DNA from 2 places in the Streptomyces sp. CG4 genome. Region 1 is predicted to be linked to the other one. Evidence: riboswitches for the same ligand, from Rfam matches in the RefSeq annotation. Region 1 holds a riboswitch; the other holds the start of a gene.

Region 1 (4,903 bases):
GAGAGAGCTTGGCGTATGTGTTGATGTGTTTCTTTCGGGCCGTCCTGGGGGCGCCGGGCCGGCACCCCCAGGACCTCGTTCTGGTGACCGGCTGGTGGTCAGTTGCTCAGCGCGACCTGGACGATCTTGATGACGACCAGGATCATCGCGATGAGCAGGTAGGTCCGCAGGGCGCCCATGCCGATCTTGCGGGCGGTGGACATCGTCGGCCGGGTCAGGGTCTGCAGCGGCGGCATCCGCCAGTCGTCCTTGCCGGTCCGGTCGATCGGGTCCTCCTTGGTGCCCGTACGGCGGCGCGTGAAGGCGTAGCCCGCAGCCAGCACCCCAATGACGCCGCAGGCGGCCATGATGTCGAGGATCGCCCCCGAGGAGATGTCCGGGAACAGGACCGAGGCGGTCAGGATGATGGAGAGGGTGACCAGGACCCCGACCACGGCAGAGGTGAACGCGTTGGTCTTCGGTCCGTTCACCCACGGGCCGAGCACGGCCTTGTCGTTGCAGAGCAGCAGCAGGAAGACCGACGCCGACGGCAGCAGGACCCCGGCCAGGGTCTGGACGCCCTCGGTCAGCAGGCCCAGCGGCGAGCCCGGGATCAGGACGATGGCGGCAGCGGCGGCGACCAGTCCGGCGTAGACGGCGTAGAAGCCCTTCGCGCCGCCCACCCCGCGGTGCAGCGAGTGCTTCATGCCCAGCACGTCACCGATGGCGTAGGCGGTGGACAGCGAGACCGCGAACGCGCCGATGATCGAGGCGTCCAGCAGCGCGATCGCGAACAGCACGCCCGCGAGCTTGCCCGCCTTCGCCTCCAGCCCGTGAGCGACACCGGCGGTGTCGGTGAACTGCCCGAACCCGTGCGTGCCGGCGAACGCGGCGGCGGTGAAGCCCATCATGGCCGCGGCCCCGATGACCACGATCACGATGCCGATCCACAGGTCGATCTTCTCGTACTTCATGAAGCGCGGGGTGATCCGCTTGTCGATGACGTACGACTGCTGGAAGAACAGCTGCCAGGGGGCGACCGTGGTGCCGACGATGCCGATGATCAGCAGCATGACGGTGGAGAGCTGGCCGGTGCCGCCGGGCATGTTCGGTACGACGAAGTCGCGTGCCATCTGCGAGGCGTGCGGGTGGACCATGAAGTAGATCGGCACCAGCAGCAGCGAGGCGGTGCAGAGCGTCATCGCGACCCGCTCGAACCGCTGGAACGATCCGGTGAACGCCGACGCGATGATGATCCCGGCTGCCAGGACCACGGCGGCCACCTTGGGCAGCCCGAGATATCCGGCGGCCAGGGTGATGCCGATGAACTCGGTCACCAGAGTGAGCGCGTTGAGCAGGAACAGGTCGATCACGCTGAACGCGCCCCAGAACTTGCCGAACCGCTCCAGGATCAGGCGGGCGTGGCCGACGCCGGTGACGGCGCCGAGGCGCAGCACCATCTCCTGGTTGACGTACAGCACGGGAACCAGGAGCAGCAGCGTCCACAGCAGGTGGGTGCCGTAGTTCTGGCCGGCCTGGCCGTAAGTGGCGAACGCGCCGGCGTCGTTGTCGCCGACCATCACGATCAGGCCGGGGCCGACTATCGCCAGCAGTGTCTTGAGTTTGGCGGACAGGCCGGTGCGGGGTGCGGTGTCGTCGAGCTTGATGGTGCCGAGGGCGCCACGGATGTCGCCGACGTGCGCGTCGTCGAGGACCGCGGCGCGCGGGGCCTCGGACACAGTGGTCGCGGTGGTCATGTCATACCTCCCGATTCCCCCCAGAGGGGGAGGTAGGGGGGCACGCGAAAGCCGTCCCCCCTGCGCGAGCGCGCAGGACGGCGGCCCGTCACGGCACAGGGCCGTACGGGGCGCAGGACGCGGCTGGGAATCCGCGCAGGGGAGAGGGTTACCGCGTGCCGGAAGAGTGCGAGGACAAGCGGATCAGGGGCCGACTATGGCCCGGACTACTGCTACTGCAGTCCATGTCTCTCGCCTCCTTCCGGCCGGGGACGCGACCTGTGCGCGTCAGCAACGACTCGGCAAGGAGCAACCCGGCCCGTGCGGCCGGCTCACCCCAACTCGTCAGAGCTTTGGCACTCCACGGCGTAATCCCCTTGCGAGGGAAGCCACTTGGGGTCACCCCTTAGTTCGGGGAGACCTGTCCTGACCCTGGGCGTCTCTCGACGTCGTGGGGTCAGTGGCCTGTGTCCGTGAAGACGCCTCACCGAACGAGGTGCCCCTTTTCAAACCTCCACGAGTGTAGCCCCGTACTTGCACATGAACGCAAGTTCTTGGCGGAGTCTTGACCGGGGCCGACTGTGCCTGTAGTGGCGATCACAGCCCTCGCGGACCACGCGTCGACACGGGGTGGGTGATCGATACGGTGAGCCGGCTGTGGGCTGACCTACGCCAACTCCCGGACGCTTTCACGAAAGGCACGACGCATGCCCGAGAACGGCACTGCCGCCGAGGTGGTCTCCGTTCCGGTGGGCCGGGGGGTGGGTGGCCGGCCTCGACGCCTTCTCCCGCCTGGAGGTCGTCTACCACTTCGACCGGGTCCCGGTGGAGAAGATCGAGACCGGGGCCCGCCACCCCCGTGACAACACCGACTGGCCCCAGGCCGGCATCTTCGCCCGGCGCGGGAAGAACTGCCCCAACCGGCTCGGCGTCTCCCGCTGCCGCCTGATCAAGGTCGACGACCTCGATCTGCACGTCCAGGGCCTCGACGCAGTGGACGGCTCCCCGTCCTCGACTCAAGCCCTACATGAGCGAGTTCGGCCCCCAGGGCCCGCTCACCGAGCCGGAATGGGCCACCGCTCTCATGCGCGGGTACTGCTGACCGGCCGGTTCCCCGCCGATGGGCTGGAGGAATTCGAGACGGTTGCCGACGGGATCCTGGCTGTGGAAACGGCGGTGGCCGGGGAGGGTGGTGTCGTCCCAGATCACGAGGGCGCCGAAGGCTTCGAGGCGGGCGGCGAGCGATTCGATGGCCTCGACACGAAGGCCGGGGTGCGCCTTCGCGGACGCCCGGTACGGGGTCTCGATGCCCAGGTGGAGCCGGACCCGCTGGTCGTCGTCGCTGAACCAGCAGCCTCCGCGGGCGGCGAGGCTGGCCGGCCTCGGGACTTCGACGAGGCCGAGCGCGTCGACGTAGTAGGCGCGCAGCAACTCCTCGCTGCCCTGCGGGGCGGCCAGCTGGATGTGGTCGATTGCGGTGATCATGCCGGACCTCCGGTCGGTGATATCGCTGATCTCGGTGATGTCAGTGGCGGGTGTGCCAGGTCGCTTCGAGGTGCCGGACGCCGTCCGGGCTGGTGGCCAAGTGCCAGTGGGCGTGCGGCCGTTGCCTTCCGGCGTCGGCCGCCGTCCGGCGGGCTGTCGGTGCGTCGAGCGCGTGGAGCACGGGTTGCTCCAGGGGGCTGTCGGCGACGCGACGGACGATGCCGACGAGGAGGGCGCGCATCGACTGCCAGGTGCCATGCGGGCGGGTGTCGTGGTGTCGCAACGGATGGTGAACGAAAACGGACATGAGTGGTTGCCTCCGGTGGGGGTGTGCTCGGGGCGTGCTCTGGCGGCCGGGCGCGCAGGGGTGGGCCGGGTGTGCCGGACAGGGCGTGGGTGGTGTGCGGGGTCCGCGTGTCAGGGACGGGTGGCGAGGTTGGTGAGGCGCAGTGCGGCGGCCGGCGGAAGGCCGGTGAACTCGGCGAGCCAGGCAGGGCGGTGGCCCTGTAGGGCGAGGATGTGAGCCAGGTGGACGCGTGGCTCGTAGGTCCCGCATCGGCTCCCGGCGCAGGCGAGGAGGTCGAGCAGGTACGTGCGCTCGACGCCGTCGTCCAGGGTCAGGCGGACGCCTGGGCAGGTGTGACCGGGCGGGTGGGGCGCGGGGGTGAGGTGGTCGGGGAGGCGCATGGCGGTGTCCTCCTTCGCGGGAGAGAGGCGGTCGCCACGCCACCCGCCAGGGCGGCTGTTGCGCCGGTCATGCCGGTGACAGTCGGCGCGGCACGCCGCAGCGGCGGATGGGCCACTGGCGGATCGGCATGGCGGTGATCGGGCTCGACGGCGGGATCATCGTCGTGATGAGGCTGTGTGCTCGCAACTGGTGTGACCCCGAGCGCCATTGACGTCTGATGGACTCCCGGGTGCGGGAGACGGTCTTCTACGGTGACCCCGACAACCGTCCGTCAGGCAGCACTACGGCTTCGGTCAGGGACGCGAGAGAGAGTCCGGACGCGGGGCCGGACTATGACCGGGACTGCAACTGCTGTCCATGTCCGCCCCCTTCCGATCCGGGCGCGGGACGAGACCCGCGCGGTTCACCGGACAGTCGCCCGGGCGGCGCCGCGGCATGCCACTGCGGCACGAGCCGCCTCCAGGCCGGCTCCGCCATACTTGCACATCGACGCAACAAGAGGCAACGCCACCCTCGGCCGTACAGACGGCGCCGGTGAGTGGTTCTGTTCACGAGATCTCGGCATCACCTGAGCCAGGCATGGGCTGATCCTTGGGGAGGAACAGAACGGCCCGTAGCGGCGGCGGTCAGCCGGTGAGCGGGCGTCCGAACATCCCGATCATTGAGGGTGACGCGGTGCGCGGCATGACCGCCGACGGCGCCGGAGCCACCGGGCCACGGATCCGGCGGTCAGCAGCGCGGCGGTGGTGACCGCTCACCGGTTGCCGAGCCAGGCGGCGAGCACGCCCGAGGCCACGCTGACGATCAGCGCGGGCCCCGCGCAGCAGACGATGGCTGCGCCGACGGCGGCCGCGAGCAGGGCTGCTGTTCCTCTCCGGGTGGTCGGGTCGTGGCGTTGGGGCGGGGAAGGGGCAACCCTCAACACGCTTTCCAAACGTTCGTCCGGGGGTTCGGGAGTGATCAGGAGTGCTCACCTGCTGGCGGCCACTCATCGAGTCTCACTCACGACCCGATA
Region 2 (4,903 bases), 7.1 Mb from region 1:
CACGCGCAGCGCGAGCTGCCAGGGAGCCCGTCGTCCACGTCGGTCGGCGGCCGTGCGTGGGCGGTGTCGCGTGTTGTCAGCCACGGCTCCTCCGCGTCACCCCGAACCGGAGCACGACCACCGTCAGTGCCACGATGGCCACCGCGCACTCCGCGGCGGCCATCGCCGGGAACACGGCCACGGCCCAGCGCACCAGCCGTGTGGCCAGCGGACCGCGGGAGGTCAGCATGGCTCCCGCCGTGACAGCGGCCACGGCCAGAACCGGCAGCGGCGCCACCCACCCCAGGCTGCGGCGACGAACCGCCACCAGGGACGCGAGCACCGCGCCCGTCGTCGCTCCGACCACCACACCCCAGCCGGGCCCCTGACCGACCAGGGCATCCACCCCGGCCCCCACCACCAACGGCCCCAGCAGCACCGCCACGGTGACACCGGCCCCGGGCCGGCGCACGGCTGATCCGCCGTCCCCTCGGCGCGGCGAGCGTCGTGCACGGGGGGCACCGACGGACGGCGTACGTTCCCCTGCCCTGCCCTGTACGACCACTCGCCCCTGCGCCACAGGGCCGTGCCGCCCCTGCGCGCCCATGGCGCCGGTGATGCCTTCCTGCTGATGGCGCATAAGCTCGCTCTCGCTCATCTCGACACAGGGCAAAACAGACAATTCCGATCGGCGTCGCCCCGACTGCTACCAGTGAGACGAGGAATCGACCCAGATAGTTGCACACTCGCGCAAGTGAGCGAGTGATGATCCGCACAATCCTCGCGATCTCAACCCTGGCGTTGCAACCAAGGGACCCTTCGACCGGTGTTAGCAGTGCGCCAAGAACTTGCGCAACCACGCAACAAGGTGGTTATGCTTCTGGAGGTTTGAAGAGGGCACCTCGTTCGGTGAGGCGTCTGCGCGGACACAGGCCACTGACCCCACGACGTCGAGAGACGCCCAGGGTCAGGACAGGTCTCCCCGGCCCAAGGGGTGACCCCAAGTGGCTTCCCTCGCAAGGGGATTACGCCGTGCAGTGCCAAAGCTCTGACGAGTTGGGGTGAACCGGTCGACCGGACCGGTCCGCTCTTTGCCGAGTCGTACGGCGCACGGCGCCACGGCCGGAGGGAGGCGAGAATCACATGGACTGCAGTTGCAGTAGTCCGGGCCATAGTCGGCCCCGCATCCGATCGACCTCGCCCGTCCTCGGCACGCGGTAACGACACTCATCCACCGGCGTCCCTACTGACCTGGCACCCGTGCACCCCGCGCCGCCTCGGGCTGCCCGGCTGCCCAGGTGTGCCCATGGAGTGTCCCGCGTGCGTCCGATTCATTCCCCGCCGGGGGAGGGGAGGCTCCGCATGACCACGACTGAATCGATGACGCCCATGCCGCCCGCCGCAGTCCTGGCCGACGCCCGCGTCGGTGACTTCCCAGGGCCCCGGCCCGCGGACCAACGACTTCCGCCCCTTTTCGAAGCAGCCGAAGCAAAGGTGTGTTCGTGATGCTCGCCGCACTCGACTACGTACAGCTGGCCGCCCCGGCCGGCTCCGAGGACACCCTGCGCGGTTTCTATCTCACCGCACTGGGGATGACCGAGATTCCGCAGCCCGCTGCGGCGGCCCGGCTCGGCGGATGCTGGTTCGCCGCCGCCGACGGTGGCCGGCTGGAGATCCACGTCGGCATCGAGGACGGGTTCCGTCCGCCCCGCAGGGCCCATCCGGCGGTGCGGGTGACCGGTCTCGACCAACTCGCCGCCCGCCTCCAAGCCCATGGCGCACCGGTTGTGTGGACCACCAGCCTGCCGACCCACCGCCGCTTCTACACCCAGGATCCGGTCGGCAACCGCCTGGAGTTCCGCGAACCACTGCCGTGAACGGCTACGGCAGCCTCGGATCCCACCTCGGGGATCCCGCCCCGCCCCAGTCCTTGCGCACCCGTGTGCGCCCTTCCCGGGAAACGGGAGGCTTCTCATGAACCGCTCCACGCTCGGCGTGCTGTGCCTGGTCCTGGCCGACGGAACCGAACGCCCCTATCTCATCGAGGACCCGACCCCCGAGGCCCTCGCCTCCGGGGCGGTGTACGACCCCTGGGTCCACCTTGCCCATGTGCTGGCCCAACAGGGCCGTGACGCCGACTGGCTCGCCCGCTTCACGGGACTGCCACCCGCAGCGATTCACCGGATCACCGAGGCCGCCCGACAGTCCCAGCGTTAGTCCTGCCCCCTTTCTCAACAGCCCTGTTGCCGCGCCGAGCGCGCACGCGTCCGTCCACGGAGGTGACGTCCATGTCCGCACTCACCCGCCACGGCGTCAGGCACGCCTGGCCCGTCCGGCCCGTCGGCGCCCTGCTCGCCTTCTTCACCCACGTCATCGGCCGGCTGGCCGACAGCCCGCTCGACCACCCCGCGCTGCACGCGGCCGCCCCACACACCCCGGCGCCACTGCGTGCGGCCGCCCTCGCCCCCGGCCGGCCGCATGCCCACTGGCGCACCGTCACCGGTCCGGACGGCCACCGCCGCCTCGAGGCCCACTGGCACAACGGTGCGTGACCGCCCGTCTGTCGCTGTTCAACGCTCCTCGCCGAAGTCTGTTCAAGTCTGCCCCCTCTGGTTCAACGGCTCAGCCTGCTGCTTCCTCGCCCATCTGATGCTCCGCATCCTCCGACGAGACCGCCTCGGCGGAAGGCGCCTCGGGAGTGGTGCGCAGGGTGCGTACCTGCGGCGAGAGCAGGGCCGCCGTAGTGGCCAGGACAACCAGGGCGGCGCAGCCGACCAGGGCCTGGCTGGTGCCCACGGCGGCGGCGACGGGTCCCGCGATCAGCAGTCCGAGGGGGGCGAAGGCCAGGGAGCCGAACCAGTCGTAGGAGCTGACACGGGACAGGAACTGCTCCGGGATCTCCCGCTGGATGGTGGTGGCCCACAACACGCCGAAGACGTCGCTTGCGATGCCGGCGACGAACATGGCTGTGGCGGTCAGCCATACGGGGGCTTCGGCGCCGAGCAGAGCGATCGGCACGGCGGCCGGAAAGGTGCACAGCACGGCTACCAGAACGGGGCGGTTCACTCGCACACGGGCGGCGAGTCCCGCGCCGGCGATGGTGCCCACAGCCTGTGCTGCCACGATGACCGACCACGCTCGCGCCCCGCCGAGGTGCTGCTCGGCCGTCAGGGGGCCCAGCACCCCGACGTTGGCGTTGAGCGCGGCGACTACGACCGCGTACTGGGCGACCACCACCCACAGCCATTGCCGGGAAGCGAACTCCTGCCACCCTTCTCGCAGGTCGGCCCAGCCCGATGCGCTCTTGCGCGGCCGCGCGGCCACCTGCAGTCGGGCAGTCAGCGCCGCGCTGACGACGAAGGACGCCGCGTTGAGTGCGAGCGCCCAGCCGGCGCCTACCAGCGCCACGGTCACTCCGGACAGCGCCAGGCCCAGCAGCAGGGAGCTGTTGGTGCCCACCCGCAGCAACCCGTTGGCCTGTTGCAGGCGGCCCGCGGGCACGATCAGCGGTACGAGGCCGTCCATCGCCGGAGAGAACAGGGCTGTCGCGGTTCCGGCCACCACCGCCAGCGGACACATCGCCGCCAGCGGTGCATGACCGGTCAGCACCATGGCGGCCAGACCCGCATACGCCCCGGCACCCAGCACATCGGCCAGGACCATCAGTCCCGAACGCGACATCCGGTCCGCGATCACCCCGCCCGCCAGGACGAACACCAGCTGTGGCAACGCCTGGCAGGCCAGCACCAGCGACAACCGCCCCGCGCCGGCGCCCGGCAGCGCGAGCACCGCGAAAGCGAGCGCCACCCGCGCGAAGCCGTTGCCCAGCACGGAAATGACGCGGGCGCAGACGAGCAGCACGAACTGCCGATCGCACCACACCGGCGCCCCAACCGAAGGAGCTGTCACGGTCCGGCACCCTATGGCTGCCCAGGCCGGCGCAGGCCCATAACCGGCCACTTCAGGATCCTTTGAGAACTGCTGTCGCGAGCGGCTGCGGCCCTTCACCCCAGGTCGAAGGTGTTGGGCAGCCCCAGTCGATAGCGCATCTCGTCGACCCGCTTCAGGGGCTCCATCTCCGGCGGCCGGAACAACTCCCAGATGTGACACCGCTCGGCGGCCGAATCGTCCGCGTCCAGGAGTGCGTTGACGGCGCGTCGCGCGGACTCGTTGGCGCCCTCCATGGTCGCCAGGTCCACGTCCGTACGGACGTAGTCGCCCGCGAGGAAGAAGTTCGGCACCGCTGTCCTTGCCGACGGGCGGTGGTAGAGGGTGCCGGTGGGGTGGATGAGGAGTTGTTCGCGGTTCTGCGGGTCGGGGCCGCCGAGGCCCGTCACCGCCGGGTCCATGAACCAGCCGAGCCGGTCCTCGTCCCTGAGCGTCGTCTTGCCGGAGTCGTTCAGCCCGTCCTTCAGCTGGGCCCACAGTTCGGCGACGATCTCGTCCTTGGTGCACTCACGGGCCGTCTTGCCGTACAGGATGCCGGGCTTGTCCCACTCGGAGATGATCGTGGACAGGCACTCGTGGGCCTGCCCGTCCCCATAGTCGCGCGAAAAGTCCCGCACGTCCCAGAACTGCGTCTGGCCGATTCCGGTGACCGCCCACGGTGAGTCGAGGCAGTTGATGTGGCCGTGCACGACGGGGGTGGGTGTGCGCAGGTAGAACATCACGCCGGTCATCCAGTCCGTCTTCAACGCGTCGCACCGCCCGAGCTGCGGGTCGGCGGCGCGCAGCGCCGGGCCCCAGGTCACGCGCGCGTGCTCGACCGGGAGGGCGGAGACGTAGTGGTCGGCGGTGATGGTGCGCTGCCGGCTGCCGTCGCGCGCCGCCACCCGTACGCCGGTGACCCGGCCGGCGTCGTACACCACCTCCCGGACCTCGGTGCCGAGGACGAACTCGACGCCCAGGGAGCGCAGATGCGTCT

What was found. A riboswitch is a leader RNA that binds a small molecule or an ion and turns the genes downstream of it on or off. The one in region 1 is predicted to bind magnesium.
Region 2: linked by a shared signal. The riboswitch ahead of AB5L52_RS39280 (VOC family protein) and the one ahead of AB5L52_RS06625 (NRAMP family divalent metal transporter) in region 1 are both predicted to bind magnesium.

The regions. Positions count from the first base shown of each region.
Region 1 is NZ_CP163525.1:1,435,126-1,440,028, reverse strand. It holds gene AB5L52_RS06625 (NRAMP family divalent metal transporter) at 99-1,736, opposite strand; M-box (ykoK) riboswitch at 2,045-2,218, opposite strand; partial or broken gene AB5L52_RS06620 (TrmO family methyltransferase) at 2,481-2,663, shown strand; gene AB5L52_RS06615 (glyoxalase) at 2,739-3,200, opposite strand; gene AB5L52_RS06610 (hypothetical protein) at 3,241-3,507, opposite strand; gene AB5L52_RS06605 (hypothetical protein) at 3,618-3,887, opposite strand; gene AB5L52_RS06600 (hypothetical protein) at 4,643-4,810, opposite strand; gene AB5L52_RS06595 (hypothetical protein) at 4,877-4,903, opposite strand, start outside.
Region 2 is NZ_CP163525.1:8,517,207-8,522,109, reverse strand. It holds gene AB5L52_RS39290 (LCP family protein) at 1-84, opposite strand, end outside; gene AB5L52_RS39285 (hypothetical protein) at 77-451, opposite strand; M-box (ykoK) riboswitch at 874-1,047, shown strand; gene AB5L52_RS39280 (VOC family protein) at 1,485-1,856, shown strand; gene AB5L52_RS39275 (hypothetical protein) at 1,954-2,196, shown strand; gene AB5L52_RS39270 (hypothetical protein) at 2,268-2,531, shown strand; gene AB5L52_RS39265 (MFS transporter) at 2,602-3,888, opposite strand; gene AB5L52_RS39260 (FAD-dependent oxidoreductase) at 3,984-4,903, opposite strand, start outside.